Regions from separate parts of the Cellulomonas sp. PSBB021 genome, predicted to be linked through region 3. Evidence: predicted binding sites of a transcription regulator. Region 3 holds the regulator's gene; each other region holds the start of a gene.
The links. Region 3 encodes LexA, which represses DNA repair genes until DNA is damaged. Its sites were predicted from a motif close to TCGAACANNTGTTCGA; they were not measured.

Region 1 (5,057 bases), 290 kb from region 3:
ACGTCCACCCCTCCGACCGCCCGCACGCGGCGGCGGTTCCCCTCCTTCACCGTCCAGGTGGTGCTCGGCCTCGCCCTCGGCGTGCTGCTCGGCTGGGTCGCCCTCCGGCTGGGCCCCGTCGCCGACGGCTCCGAGAACTGGCTGACGACCACGCTCGACACCATCGGGTCGTCGTTCGTCACCCTGCTCAAGGCGATCGTCCCGCCGCTCGTCTTCCTCGCCATCGTCGCGTCCATCGCGAACCTGCGGCACGTCACCAACGCCGCCCGCCTCGCGGGCCAGACGCTGCTGTGGTTCGCCATCACCGCCGCGATCTCGGTCGCCGTGGGCATCGGCCTCGGGCTGCTGTTCCAGCCCGGCGCGCGCTCCACCCTCGACCCCAGCACCGGCAGCGAGCCCACCAGGACCGGCTCCTGGATCGACTTCCTCAACGGTCTGATCCCGGGGAACTTCCTCGGTCTCGGCGCCTCGACCCAGGTCGAGGACGGCACCGCGAGCACGTCGATCTCGTTCAACGTGCTGCAGATCGTCGTCGTCGCGCTCGTCGTCGGCATCGCCGCGCTGCGCACCGGCAAGGCGGCCGAGCCGTTCCTCGCGTTCAACCGGTCCGCGCTCGCCGTGGTCCAGAAGGTCCTGTGGTGGGTCATCCGCCTCGCGCCGCTCGGGACCCTCGGCCTCATCGGCAAGGCCGTCGCCACCTACGGGTGGGACCTGCTCTCGCCGCTCGCCACCTACGCCGCCGCGATCTACACCGGCCTGCTCGTCGTGCTGCTCGTCGTGTACCCCGTGATCCTGCGGGCGCACGGGCTGCACGTGCTGTCGTTCTTCCGCGGCGCGTGGCCCGCGATCCAGCTCGCGTTCGTCTCGCGGTCATCGGTCGGCACGCTGCCCGTGACGCAGCGCGTCACCGAGCGGAACCTCGGCGTGCCGTCCTCGTACGCGTCGTTCGCCGTGCCGCTCGGCGCGACGACCAAGATGGACGGTTGCGCCTCGATCTACCCGGCCATCTCCGCGATCTTCGTCGCCCAGATCTTCGGGATCGACCTGTCCGTCACGGACTACCTGCTCATCGCGTTCGTGTCCGTCGTCGGGTCCGCGGCCACCGCCGGTCTCACCGGCGCGGTCGTCATGCTCACGCTCACGCTCTCGACCCTGGGGCTGCCGCTCGCCGGCGTCGGGCTGCTGCTCGCGATCGACCCGATCCTCGACATGGGCCGCACCGCCGTGAACGTCGCAGGCCAGGCGCTCGTGCCGACCGTCGTCGCACGGCGCGAGGGCATCCTCGACCTCGAGCGGTACCGGTCCGCGTCGGTGGAGGACCTGTTCTCCGACGACGAGCCCGTGACGGTCGTCGAGGCGCAGGACCCGGCCGCGAGCCGTGAGCCGGTCGCGGTGGGCTGATGCCGGCCTTCCGGGCGTCTGCGCACCACGAAGGGCCCCGATCGCCTGCGGGCGGTCGGGGCCCTTCGTGGTGCGCGGGGTGACGCCTGGTGCGACAGCCCGTCCACAGATGTCGCGCCGAGGCCTTGCGGGTGCGTGCCGGATGGAACACTTGTTCGAGGAGTGGGGAGGAGGTGAGTCCGGTGCGGGAGACATCGGTGCCGATGCGCGCGTCCATGCCCGGCCGCACCCTGGTCGAGTGGCCGGCCCATCCGCCGGTGTTCCCGCGACCCGGGGCGACCGCGTCCGAGCTCGCGGCGCTCCTGGAGGCCATGCAGGCGGGCGATGCCGACGACGTCGCGCTCCTCGAGCAGGTCGTCGGGTGGCAGCAGCTCGTCGGGGTGGCCCTCGCCGCGCAGGCGCGCGCCGTCCGCGAACTCGTCGCGCGCGGGTACGACGCGACAGGCGTGCTCGCCGACGAGATCGCCTCGGCGCTAGCGAGCACTCGCACCGCCGCGCAGGTGCTCGTCTCACGAGCCGCGGGCCTCGGTGAGCTCCCCGCCGTCGAGACCGCGCTGCGTGACGGTGCGATGGACTCGCGCAAGGTCGACGCCGTCCTCGACGAGCTCGCCGCGCTCGTCGTCGGCACCGACGCGCTGCCCGACGTGGCGGCTGTCGACGCCGCAGCGAACGCGGTGGCGCAGATCGCGGCCGAGAGGGCCGGCGACCTCACGCCGACGCAGCTGCGGCGTGTCGTACGGCGCGAGGTCATCGCCGTCGACCCCGCCGCGGCGCGCGAACGGTCGCGCCGGGCCGTCGAGCAGCGGCGCGTCGAGACCGGGTGGGCGCCGGACGGCATGGCCTGGGTGTCGGCCTTCGTGCCTGCGCCGGACGCCATGCTCGTGAAGGCCGTGCTCGACGCGGCGACCGAGCCCGTCGACGCCCACGACCACCGCACACGCGACCAGCGACGCGCCGACGTGCTCGTGTCGATCTTCCGGACGATCGCCGACCAGGGGGCCCTCCCGTGCGGGACGTCCGTGCCCGGCAGGCGCGGCGCGCGTCCGCAGGTCCAGGTGACCGTCGCGGCCTCGACGCTGCTCGGCCTCGACGAGAACCCCGCCGAGCTCGCCGGGTACGGGCCGCTGCCCGCCGATGTCGCACGCCAGGTCGCGCAGGACGCCACCTGGCGACGCCTGCTGACCGACCCCCTGGACGGGACGCTCGTCGAACGGTCCACCCGCGCGTACCGGCCGGGCCGCGTGCTCGGCGGGCACGTCTCGGCGCGCGACCAGACCTGCACGTTCCCCGGCTGCGTCCGCCCGGCCGCCTCGTGCGAGCTCGACCACGTCGAGCCTTGGCGCGAGGCGCCGGCCGCCGCGGCGGCGAGCGGGGACCCGCCGCAGACCCGCGCCGACAACCTCCAACCGCTCTGCAAGGGGCACCATGACCTCAAGACGAAAGGTCTGTGGAAGGCGCGGCGCAGTGTTCCGGACGGCGGCGTCGAGTGGACATCGCACCTCGGTGTCCGGTACCTGGTGCGACCGCAGCCCGTCCTGTCCGCCCCCACCTCGCCGCAAGCGGGTCGGTCGCGCGTCGCGCGAGTCCGCGACGACGCTGCGCCCTAGGGCGTGTCTCCTAACTCTGAGGTGAGGTGCCTGTCAGACTCGCGGTCGTGAGTCGGTTCCGGGTGTTGACGGATGAGCAGTGGGCGCGGATCGAGCCGTTGCTGCCCTCGAACGTGGGCAAGGTGGGTCGTCCGTTCGGTGATCACCGCACGGTGGTCGAGGGCATCGCCTACCGGTACCGGACCGGGATCCCGTGGCGGGACCTGCCTCGTGAGGCGTTCGGGCCGTGGCAGACAGTGTGGAAGCGGCACAAGCGGTTCGCCGACGACGGGACGTGGGACCGGGTCTGGGCTCAGCTGCTGGCCGAGGCCGACGCCGTCGGGCAGATCGACTGGACGGTGTCGGTGGACTCCACGATCAATCGGGCTCACCAGCACGCGACGAACACGACCCGCCCCGAGCAGGACACAGGGGGCTTCGTCGAATCACAAGAACCCGCGTGGCGACGCCGTCCACAGTGAACCTGCAGGTCACGGCATCGGACGGTCGCGTGGCGGGTTGACCAGCAAGATCCATCACGCCGTCGACGGTCGTGGCCGCCCGCTGGCTGTGGTGGTGACCCCGGGTCAGTCGCACGACGGGCGCGCGCTCGAGGCCGTCCTGGCCGACATCCGGGTCCCGCGCGTCGGTGCCGGGCGCCCGCGCACGAGGCCGGACGTCGTGCTCGGAGACAAGGCGTACTCCTCGCGCGGCACCCGGTCCATGCTGCGCCGACGCGGGATCACGGCCGTCATCCCCGAACCGTCCGACCAGCAGGCCAACCGCAAACGTCGCGGCGCCCGAGGCGGACGGCCGCCGAACTTCGACCGCGAGACCTACAAGAAGCGCAACGTCGTCGAGCGCTCGTTCAACCTGCTCAAGCAGTGGCGCGGACTGGCCACCCGCTACGACAAGCACGCCACCATCTACCGCGCAGGCGCCGTCCTGGCCGCCATCATCACCTGGCTACGCAGTTAGGAGACACGCCCTAGACCGGGACGAGGTCCTTCCAGCGCCGTCGGGACGACCGGTGGTGCTCGGCGAGCAGGTCCGGCGACGGGCGCAGCTCGATCGGGACGCGGACGGGAGCGGCGTCCAGCTGACGCAGTGAGGGGTAGCGCGAGAGAAGGGGAGGTGCCACGACCGAGTGCCACGACTCGGGGTCGATCGTCACCAGGAGCCGGTCGAACAGGCGGTGCACGTCCGCGCGGAGCAGCAGCCCTCCGTCGACGTGGTGCTCGCCGTGGTCGGCGTACGAGTACAGGTGTGCCGCGTCGAGCACCTCGCGTGGCTGCGTGCCGGTGATCGCGCACGTCGTGCCGAACCTGTCGAACATCGCGTCGCGGAACCTCTGCTGACCGACCCGCTGTCGTGCGACCGCCTCGACGTGACCGCCGGGCAGGTCGCGTGACTCGACCAGGATGTCCAGCTGCAGCGCCCCCTCGACACCGCTGTGGAAGGCCAGCATCTCGATCGTCGGAACCGGGTCGAGCCGGCGGATCGCGTTCTGCCTGTCTCGTCCCGCGTACAGCGACTCGAGGGCCTTGACCGGCGCAGGGGAGCTCAGGCTCGTCCACCATGTCGAGTAGTCCGCGACGTACAGGGTCACGTCCTTCGGGACGAGGTTCGGCTCGTCGAACTCCTCCTTGCAGTCGTTGCACCGGTAGCGGGGGCTCTTGCGTGCGCGCGTCGACAGGTCGCTGGACTCGCAGCGCACGCACCGCTCCATGATCGTGACCCCGTCGCGGCTGGTGACATGGTCGACGACGCCGAACCCGAGGACGAGGTGGTCGTCACGCAGGACGAGGACGTCGCCGACGGACACCCGCGTGTGGTTGACGACGTGGGAGTCGTACTTGTACCTCGTGCCGAGGACGTCGCCGTAGAGGTTGCCCAGGGGGTCGGTCGCGCGGGTGAAGCAGCTCCAGAAGGTCCGGTCCGGTGACCGGACGTCGACCGTCCGCGGGCGCGCCTCCACGGGTCGAGCTCAGCACCGTCGGGCCCGCCGGGGCAAGGACGTGCCCGAGCTTCACTCGTGCGCGCGTGCACCTCGTCGGGAACGAGACGGGT
Region 2 (5,057 bases), 140 kb from region 3:
CGCGGACCACTTCCAGCCGTGGGTCCCCGCGCAGGGGCAGGCCGCGTTCGTGTGGAACGTGCTCACGGCGATCGGCGAGCGGACCAGCGGCGACATGGGGCCCGGCGTGACCGCGCCGACGTTCCGCTGGCACCCCGCGATGGTCGCGCAGGCGAGCGCGACGCTCGCGGCGATGTACCCGGGGCGGCACTGGCTGGGCCTGGGCTCCGGCGAGGCGCTCAACGAGCACATCACCGCGCAGTACTGGCCCGAGGCGCCCGAGCGGATCAACCGCATGTTCGAGGCCATCGACATCATCAAGAAGCTGTTCAACGCGTCGCTCGCGGGCAAGGACGTCAAGCACTCCGGCGAGTTCTACAAGATGGAGTCCACGCGGCTGTGGACGATGCCCGAGGAGGCCCCGCCGATCCTCGTCGCGACCGCGGGCCCGATCACCGCCAAGCGCGCGGGTCGCCACGCCGACGGCCTCATCACGGTCGGCGCACCGCTCGAGAAGATCGAGGGCCTGTTCTCGCGCTTCCACGACGGCGTGCGCGAGTCCGGCCGCAACCCCGAGGACCTGCCCAAGGTCCTGCAGGTGCACCTGTCGTGGGCACCGACCGACGAGGAGGCGCTCGCCAACGCGATGCACGAGTGGCCCAACGGGGGCATGAAGTTCCCCAAGGCCGACATCCGCTCGCCGTTCGAGCTCGAGCAGATGGCGCGGCTCGTGCGTCCCGAGGACTTCGAGGGCCGCATGGTGATCTCCGCCGACCCCGACGTGCACCGCGCCGCGATCCAGAAGTACGTCGACCTCGGCTTCGACCGCATCTACCTGCACAACGTGGGCCGCAACCAGCGCGAGTGGATCGACGTGTTCGGTGAGCACGTGCTGCCGAAGCTGGTGCGGTGAACCCGCGGTGACCATGGACGAGCTGCGGGTGTGGGCTCCCGCGGGCCTGCGGGAGATCGTCCCGGGCGACGACCTCGTCGGCCTGCTCGTCGGCCTCCTGCGCGACGACGCCGCCGCCCACCCCGACCGTGCGCTCGCGGACGGGGACCTGCTGGTGCTGACCTCGAAGGTCGTCTCCAAGGCCGAGGGGCGCGTCGTCGCGGCCGACGACCGCGAGCAGGCGATCACGGCCGAGACCGTGCGGGTGGTCGCGACGCGCGAGCACGCGACCGGTGTCACGCGGATCGTCGAGAACCGGCTCGGGCTCGTCATGGCCGCCGCCGGGGTGGACGCGAGCAACACCCCCGAGGGCACGGTCCTGCTGCTGCCCCTCGACCCCGACGCGAGCGCCCGTACGCTGCGCGCCGGGATCGCGGCGGCGTTCGGCGTGCGGGTCGGGGTGCTCATGACCGACACCGCCGGGCGGCCGTGGCGCGACGGCGTCACCGACATCACGATCGGCGCCGCGGGCGTGCGGGTCCTGGACGACCTGCGGGGCGAGTCCGACTCGTTCGGCCGTCCGCTGACCATGACCGTGACGGCTGTGGCCGACGAGGTCGCGGCCGCCGCCGAGCTCGTCAAGGGCAAGGCGGCGGGCCGCCCGCTCGCGATCGTCCGCGGCCTGGCCGCGCACGTGTTCGACGATGACGGCCCCGGCGCCCGGGTGCTCGTGCGCACGGGGGAACAGGACATGTTCCGCCAGGGCAGCGCCGAGGCCTACGCCCAGGGCTGGAAGGACGCCCTCGACGCCCGGCCCGAGTCCGACCCGAGCTGACGCCACGGCGCCGCGGGTCCCCGAGCCGACCCCGACGTCCGACGCCCGCGGCCGGGCCGGTGGCCCGGCGTCACGTCCGCTACCGGGCCGGTGGCCCTGCGTCACGTCCGCGCCCGGTCGTCGCGTGACGCGGGTGCGTTGACCGGCTCGCCTGAACGCTCACGGAACTCGTACCGGGCGGGTGGGGCCAGGCCCGCGGACGGGCCGACCTCGCCCGCCGGTCCCTCGCCGGGCGGGTGGGTCCGCCGGTCGACCGTCGGGTCCTGCTCGTGCACGTGGTGGTGATGGTGGCTGCACAGCAGCACGGCGTTCTCGAGATCGGAGCGCCCGCCGTCGCGGTGCCACCAGCGCATGTGGTGGACCTCGCAGAACCGCGGCACGACGGCACACCCGTTCCACGCGCACATCCGGTCGCGCGTGACCACCGCGGTGCGTTGGGCCGGGGTGAACATCCGGCGGGTCCGACCGACGTCCAGCGGCAGCCCTCGCGCGTCCATCACGACGCGCGTCATCGCGCAGTCGCACAACGCCGCGGCGAGCTCGGAGCGGCTCAGGACGGTGCCGTCCTCGGTCGTGGCCGCCGGCACCGGGACGTCCGGGAGGACCGACTGCGGCGGTGCGGTTCCGGTGGCGGAGCCGTCCGCGTCGGGACCTGTTGCCCGGCCGCCGGGTCCTGCGCGGTGCGCGAGCCGCCGCCGGACCTCGTCCCAGGTCGCCGCCGGGACGAGGAGGCTGACCTGGGCCACCGGGGCGCTCGCCGTCCCGCGGACCGTCTCCCCGTCGCGGGTGGTGGGACCGTGCCCGCCGCCGCGAGCGTCCGGGCCGGGTCCGTCGCCGTGGGCCCCCGGGCCGGGCTCGTCACCGCCGGGCGCCGGGCGGACGTCGGAGCGCAGGGCGTGCTGGGCGAGAGCGGCCAGGGCGTCCGCGCGGGCCTGCTCGTGGGTGCGCTCGTCGTCCTCGCGGTGGCCGGTCGCGTCGAGGGCGCGTGCGAGGATCTCGCCGCTCACCGGGTCGAGCCGCCCCTTGAGGAAGGTGCCGTCCGGGTGGTGGGTCACGTGCAGGAACCGCGCGCGTCGCGCGGCGGAGCGGGCGTCCTGAAGGCGGTCGTGGTCGTGCGAGGCCACCAGGGCCGCGAGCGAGCGCGCGAACTCCCGGACCTCCGTGCCCCGAGCGAGCTCCACGACCTGCGACTGCGTCGCTCCCTCGCGGAGCACGGCGGCGACGGTCTCGCTCGCGTCGTGCATCGTGCGCGCGAGCACGTCCGCGTGGCCCACGGGCATGACGTTGCGGCCGACGGCCTCACGCACCTGGTCGAGCTCGGCGAGCGCCTGCGCGGTGCCGACCTCACGCGCCGCGTGGAACCGCGACGTTCCGGTGAGCCGGGCGCGCGTGTCGAGGAAGGCCCGCTCGCCCCGACGGCCGCCGCGGAGTCGCGCTGCGCGACGAGCACGGGGGAGCGCAGCGTCGCGACGAGACCCGGCACGTGGTCCAGCACCCGCAGCACCCGGGCCCGCACCGCAGGGGCCCAGGCTGCTGCGCCGCGCGACCGGACGCTCGCCTCCGCGAGCAGCGCGACCACCGACTCGAGCGTCGCGAGGAGCGCCTCCCCGTCTTCGTCGGGACGGAAGTTCGAGGGCACGACGGCGCGGTCGGCGGACCGGCCCGCCTCGACACCACCGCTCTCGAACACGTGTTCGATACTACGCGCATCGGGACGAGCCGGACATCGTCGTCCACAGACCGGACGACGTGGAGGACCGAGCCTGCGTGGCGTCAGCGAGCCTTCGCAGCCGCCTTCGCGGCCTTCTTCGTCTCCCGCACCTGGCCGAGCGAGACCGCGTCGGTCACGTCGGCGATCGACCGCCGCGAACCGTCCTCGCCGTAGGCGCCGGCCGCCTCCCGCCAGCCGGCGGGCTGCACGCCGCGCTGCTTGCCGAGCAGCGCGAGGAAGATCCGGGCCTTCTGCTCGCCGAACCCGGGCAGCGCACGCAGCCGCTTGAGCACCGTCGCGCCGTCGGGGTCGCCGTCCGTCCAGATGCGGGTCACGTCGCCGTCGTACTCGTCGACAACCGCACGCGCGACGGCCTGGATGCGCCCGGCCATCGAGCCGGGGTAGCGGTGCACCGCCGGGGGAGTCGCACACAGGGCCGCGAACTCGTCGGGGTCGGCGTGCGCGACAGCCTCGGGCGACAGCGTGCCGAGCCGGTCGAGGATCTTCGCGGGACCCGCGAACGCCGCCTCCATCGGGTACTGCTGGTCGAGGAGCATTCCGATCAGCAGCGCGAAGGGGTCGGAGTCGAGTAGCTGGTCCGCGGCCGCGTCGCCGGTCATCCAGAGCGCCATGGCGGCCATTGTCCCCGGCCCGGCGCCGGGCGTCACGCGCGCCCGGTGAGTGCGATGACGGGCCGGCCCGTGCGCGGGTGCACCAGGACGTCCGCGTCGACGCCGTACACCTCGCGCAGCAGCGGCGGCGTGAGCACGTCGGCCGGCGGGCCCGCGGCGACCAGGCGTCCGTCGGCGAGCACGAGCACGTGCGCGCAGAACGCCGCGGCGAGGTTGAGGTCGTGCAGCGCGGCGACGGTCGTGACGCCCAGGTCCCGGACGAACGCGAGCAGCGCGAGCTGCGCGGACACGTCGAGGTGGTTGGTCGGCTCGTCGAGCAGCAGCAGCTCGGGCTCCTGCGCGAGCGCCCGCGCGACGTGCACGCGCTGCCGTTCGCCGCCGGACAGCGTGGACCACGTGCGGTCCACCAGGTGCGCGGCGCTCGCGGCCCGCAGCGCACGCAGCACCGCGCCGTCGTCGGGGTCCGTGCCCCACAGCGAGCGGTAGGGGATGCGGCCGAGCGCGACGACCTCGCGCACGGTGAGCGGCACCGTCGCGCTGGACTCCTGCTCGAGCAGCGCGACGCGCCGGGCGCGCAGGCGCCGGTCCAGCGTGTGCACGGGCGTGCGGCGAGCCCCCGGAGCACCGTCCGACGACGAGCGGTCGGCCGACGTGCGGTCCGACGACGTGCGCTCCGACGACCCGGGCGCAGCGGGGACGAGGACCGCTCCCGCATCGGGCGGCAGCAGGCCCGCCACGAGCCGCAGCAGCGTCGTCTTGCCGGCACCGTTCGGCCCGAGCAGCCCGGTGAGCGCACCGGCCGGGGGAGTCGCGTCGACCCCGTCGACCACCCACCGCCCGCCGAGCCGGACACCGACCCCGGAGATCGTCAGCTCCACGCCGTCCCCCGTCCCCGCCGCAGCAGCACGGCGAACACGGGCACGCCGACCATCGCGGTGACGATGCCCACGGGCAGCTCGCGCGGCGCGAAGACGGTCCGGGCGAGCGTGTCGGCCCAGACGAGGAACG
Region 3 (5,057 bases):
CACCCGCACACGACCCGTCGCCCGCAGCGGCGCCGACCAGTCGGTCAGGGCTCGGCCCGTGTCGACGAGCACGACGTCCCCCGCGGAGTCCGGCGTCGCGCGGACCGCGACGACCGCGCCGCCCGCCGCTGCTGCCGCGCCGACGACGACCGCGCCGTCGAGGAGGTCCCTCGACCCGCCGTCGGACCCCACGAGCGTCAGGTGCACGGCACCCGAGCGCAGCGGTGCGACGAGCACGCCGTCGCCGACCGGGACCAGCACACCCGGGTCGAGGTCCACCTCGTCGGGGTCGGTGACGCGTCGCGGCGGGCCGGCAGGCCTGGCCTCGGCGGTCAGCGGCAGCTCGAACAGACCCGTGAGCGCCGCGACGAAGTCACGCCCGGACTCCCCCACGTCCTCGGCGAGCAGCCACACCCGCGCGCCGTCGGGCGCCGGGACCGCGCGGGACAGCGACAGGCTCGCGCCCGCGTCGGCGTCCGTGAGCGGCACGACCTGTGCATCGCCCGACACACCCGTCAGGTCCTCCGGCACGAGCAGCGCCACCGCGTCGCGGCGCAGGTCCTGCTCACGCGTGCCGTGCCGGCGCAGCAGCGCCGCGACGGCACGGCCGTCCGGGAACCAGTGCGGCAGGTCCACGTCGTCGTCGGCGCAGGTCAGCGCATACGACGCCGGGACATGGACGGTGGAGCCCGAGGCGTCCGGCACCTCGAGGACGAACACCTGGCGGACGCGGTCACGCAGGTGCCCGAGCCCGTCGGCACGGTTGCGCAGCTGCGTGATCAGCCGGGGCCGCTCGGCACCCGCGTCACCGTCCGCTGCGTACCGGCCCTCGTCCGGCACGCGCGCGACGTACGCGATGCGCCGGCCGTCGGGCGAGAACCGCGGCTGGCCCGCCCCCAGAGGCTGGTCGGTGACCCGGAACGGCTCTCCCCCGCTCGTCTCGACCACGTACAGCTGCGGCTTGTCGCCCGTGGTGGACCGCACGAACACGACCCAACGACCGTCGGGTGAGACGTCAGGCGCGGAGTCCGCGTGGCCGCGCGTGAGGACGCGCGGCGCCGAGCCGTCGAGCGGCACCAGCCAGAGGCCACCGCGGTACTCGTCCGCCTCCTCGTCGGGCTGCGAGAGAGCGACGACGGCCGCCGACCCGTCGGGGACGAGGGCGACGGATCCGGGCGTGCGCAGGTGGAACAGGTCGTGAGGGAGCATGGCTCGACCGTAACCCGCGGCCGACGGCCCCCCGGCACGTGCCCCACCGACCCGGGCCGACGAGCAGCCCGCGCCGGACCACTGTCATCCCTCGCAGCAGCCCCTCGGCTTCCGCCGGGACCGGTCAGCCGGCTCCGCCCGCTCCGGGAGCCGACCCGGCCGGCTGCGCTCCGGAGTCCGCGACTGCGGCATCGGGTGCCTCGGTGCCGGCTTCTGTGGTGTCGGCTACTGCGGTGTCGGCTGCTGCGGTGTCGGGCGTCGCGACGCCCGGCGCTGCTGCGTCCGGAGCCTCGTCGCGAGCGCCCCGGTCGCGGTCGTCACGCTCCGCCCGGAGCACGGTGATCGCGGCCTCGAAGTCCTCGAGCGAGTCGAACGCCTGGTACACGCTGGCGAACCGCAGGTAGGCAACCTCGTCGAGCTCGCGCAGCGGCCCGAGAATCGCCAGGCCGATCTCGTAGGCGTCGATCTCCGCGGACCCGGACGAGCGCAGCGTCTCCTCGACCTTCTGGGCGAGCAGCGCGAGATCGTCCTCGCTCACCGGCCGGCCTTGGCATGCCTTGCGCACGCCCCCGGCGATCTTGTCCCGGCTGAACGGCTCCGTGGCACCCGAGCGCTTCACGACCGACAGGCTGGTCGTCTCCACCGTGGTGAACCGGCGATTGCACGACGGGCACTGACGGCGACGGCGGATCGACGCGCCGTCGTCCGAGGTGCGGGAGTCGACCACCCGGGAGTCCGGGTGCCGGCAGAACGGGCAGTGCACCCTGGAGCCTCCTGCTGCATCGCTGTCGTCGGGCCGCGCTCGCGCGCGTCGCCCACGCGACCGTAGGCCACGCCTCCCCCTGCCGCAAGGCAGTGGCCCGCGAGGGCCCGCGGCTCAGCCGTGTGGGACGACGAGCTCCTGACCGGCGTCGACGTGTGTGCCCGACATGCCGTTGACCCGGACCAGCTCGCGGACCTGGTGCTGCACCGACTCGCCCGCCGCACGAGAGGAGGCGGCGATGTCCCACAGCGTGTCCCCGGTGCGCACGACGTAACGCTCGACCGTCGCGTCCGAGGTGGCACCCGCCGCGGCGTGCGACCCCAGCACGAACGCCATGCCGGAGAGGGCGAGCGCGAGGACCGTGACGACCGCACGCCCGCGGCGCGTCAGCCGCAGCGGCGCCTCGTCCGCGGAGCGGCCCGCCGTCGGCGCGGCCAGAGCCGCGGCACGCTCGCGGGAGGCCCGTGCCGGACGACCTGCTCGACGACCCGCACCGATCATGTCGGGTCCGATCACCATCGCGCTCATCGCTCTCCCTCTCCCTGACATCCGTCCACCGCGCCACGCGTCCGGCCGATCGTGCCGCCGGTGCGCCTACCGCGACTCCCGCGCGTCGTACGCGCGTTCGTCATACACGTGTTCGTCGTACGTCTGTACGAAGTTCTACCAGAGGCCTGCGACACGCGTCCAGAGATGTCGAACAGATGTTTGATATCGCCCGTCCACCTGCGTAGGCTTCCTGCCGAGGAACAGCGCACCACCGACCACTGACATCCCCCGCGACGAGGCCGTGGACCAGGGCCTTCACCGCCGGGGACGCCATCCGGCGGTGCGCACCGGGCGGCGGACCGACGACGCCCCGGAGAGGCCGGCCGACGGCGGTCGGTGGCAGGGCGGACTGGAGGGGTGGACGTGACGGACCAGCGAACCGAGGACGTGACCGGGCAGCAGCCCACCGGGGGCGACGCCACCGGCGGCTCCGTCGGCGGCGAGGGACGGCTGGGTACGGTGCACGAGCTGCCCGAGACCCCCCCGGGCCCGGACGGTCTGACGGCGCGTCAGCGCCTGGTCCTGCAGACGATCCGCGTCTCGGTCGAGACGCGCGGCTACCCGCCGAGCATGCGCGAGATCGGCGAGGCTGTCGGGCTGACGAGCCCGTCCAGCGTGAAGCACCAGCTCACGGCGCTCGAGCGCAAGGGGTACCTGCGGCGTGACCCCAAGCGCCCGCGGGCGATCGAGGTCGTGCACCCGGACGACTCGCGCGGCGTCCCGCAGTGGGGCGGCCAGGACACCCCCTCGCAGGTGTCGCTCGGGGACGGGGGCGAGGAGCAGCTCTCGGCGCCCGCGTACGTCCCGCTCGTCGGGCGGATCGCCGCCGGCGGCCCGATCCTCGCCGAGCAGGTGGTCGAGGACGTGTTCCCCCTGCCGCGCCAGCTGGTCGGAGAGGGCGAGCTCTTCATGCTCAAGGTCAGCGGCGACTCGATGGTCGACGCGGCGATCTGCGACGGCGACTGGGTGGTCGTGCGGCGTCAGCCCGTCGCGGAGAACGGCGAGATCGTCGCGGCGATGATCGACGGCGAGGCGACCGTCAAGACCCTGCGACGCGCGGACGGGCACGTGTGGCTCCTGCCCCACAACGCCGCCTACGCGCCCATCCCGGGCGACGACGCCACGATCCTCGGTCGCGTCGTCAGCGTGCTGCGGAGCCTGTGAGCGCCGTGCCCGGCCGACTGCCCGACCCGCCACCGGGGCTCGGTCGCCGCCTGGCGCAGCGGCTCGCCCACCCGTCCGACGACGAGCGCACGAACCGCGCACGCACGGACGAGACGAGCGACGCCAGCAGCACGGACAGCACCGGCAGCACCGACAGCACCGACAGCACCGACAGCACCGACGATGCTGCCGTCGCCGACGACCGCTGGGAGGACCGCACCTGGTCCGAGTGAGACGCCATGACGACGGACGACGGCCCGCCCCCGGATCCTCCGGGCGGCGGGCCGTCGTCGTCCGTCAGAAGCCGAAGCGCCGGGCGACGTCCCGCACGGCCTGGGCGGAGGAGCGCAGGCCGGAGAGCTCGTCGACGGACATGGGCACCGGCAGGCGGTCGAGCACCCCGGGCGAGCCGACGATCGACGGCACGGACAGGCAGACGTCGTCGATGCCGTAGTACCCGGTCAGGAGCGAGGAGACGGGCAGGACCCGGCGCTCGTCCTTGAGGATCGCCTCGATGATGCGCGACCCGGCGAGCGCGACCGCGTAGTTCGTCGCACCCTTGCCCTCGATGATCCGGTAGGCGGACTCGACGACCTCGCGCGCGATCTCGTCGCGCACCGCGCTGGTGAGCGGTCCCTCGCCCTCGATGCCCTGCCACTCGAGGAGGGGGATCGCGCCGATCGACGCCGAGCTCCACAGGGGCAGCTCGGAGTCGCCGTGCTCACCGGCGATGTACGCGTGCACGTTCTGCACGGCGACCCCGGTGTGCTTCGCGATGAGGTACCGCAGCCGGGAGGAGTCCAGCACGGTGCCGGACCCGAACAGCTGCGTGGGCGGCAGGCCGGAGATCTTGAGCGACGCGTAGGTCACGACGTCGACGGGGTTGGTCACCATCACGTAGACCGCGTTCGGCGCGACCTCGACGAGCGAGGGCAGGACCTTCCTGACGAGCCCGATGGTGGCCTCCGCGAGGTCCAGGCGCGTCTGGCCGGGCTTCTGCTTGGCGCCCGCGGTGAAGACGACCACGTCCGCGTCCGCGCAGACCGCGATGTCGTCGGACCCGACGACCTCGGCCATGGACATGAACTGGATGCCGTGGCCCAGGTCGAGCGCCTCGGCCTCGACCTTCGCCTTGTTGATGTCGAAGAGCGCGACGGTGCGCGCGGCGCCGCGCATCAGCGTCGCGTAGGCCATGGTCGAGCCGACGGCGCCGGCGCCGACGATCGCGACCTTCGACGTCCGCCGGTGGCTCGGGGCGCCGGAGAGGCTGGGCTCCTCGTCGGCGAGGCTCTCGGCGATCTGCTCGGACATCGTGGCGCCTCCTGGCATGGCGGTGGACGGGGGTGACGGGCCCATGACCTGCGCGTCCGCG

Region 1: CBP52_RS01850 (HNH endonuclease signature motif containing protein) is a predicted target of LexA. The motif match lies at 1,545-1,560, and genes of this name have one in related genera.
Region 2: CBP52_RS02590 (DUF222 domain-containing protein) is a predicted target of LexA. The motif match lies at 3,389-3,404, and genes of this name have one in related genera.

What each region holds. Positions count from the first base shown of each region.
Region 1 covers NZ_CP021430.1:415,822-420,878, forward strand. The annotation lists gene CBP52_RS01845 (dicarboxylate/amino acid:cation symporter) at 1-1,401, shown strand, start outside; gene CBP52_RS01850 (HNH endonuclease signature motif containing protein) at 1,584-3,008, shown strand; one part of gene CBP52_RS01855 (IS5 family transposase) at 3,056-3,418, shown strand; one part of gene CBP52_RS01855 (IS5 family transposase) at 3,420-3,965, shown strand; gene CBP52_RS01860 (HNH endonuclease) at 3,976-4,965, opposite strand.
Region 2 covers NZ_CP021430.1:567,479-572,535, forward strand. The annotation lists gene CBP52_RS02580 (TIGR03557 family F420-dependent LLM class oxidoreductase) at 1-892, shown strand, start outside; gene cofE (coenzyme F420-0:L-glutamate ligase) at 906-1,706, shown strand; gene CBP52_RS02590 (DUF222 domain-containing protein) at 1,808-3,235, opposite strand; gene CBP52_RS02595 (HhH-GPD-type base excision DNA repair protein) at 3,480-4,049, opposite strand; gene CBP52_RS02600 (ATP-binding cassette domain-containing protein) at 4,082-4,927, opposite strand; gene CBP52_RS02605 (putative F420-0 ABC transporter permease subunit) at 4,918-5,057, opposite strand, start outside.
Region 3 covers NZ_CP021430.1:708,468-713,524, reverse strand. The annotation lists gene CBP52_RS03225 (S9 family peptidase) at 1-1,209, opposite strand, end outside; partial or broken gene nrdR (transcriptional regulator NrdR) at 1,487-1,972, opposite strand; gene CBP52_RS03215 (LysM peptidoglycan-binding domain-containing protein) at 2,087-2,500, opposite strand; gene lexA (transcriptional repressor LexA) at 2,972-3,685, shown strand; gene CBP52_RS03205 (hypothetical protein) at 3,691-3,918, shown strand; gene CBP52_RS03200 (L-lactate dehydrogenase) at 3,983-4,996, opposite strand.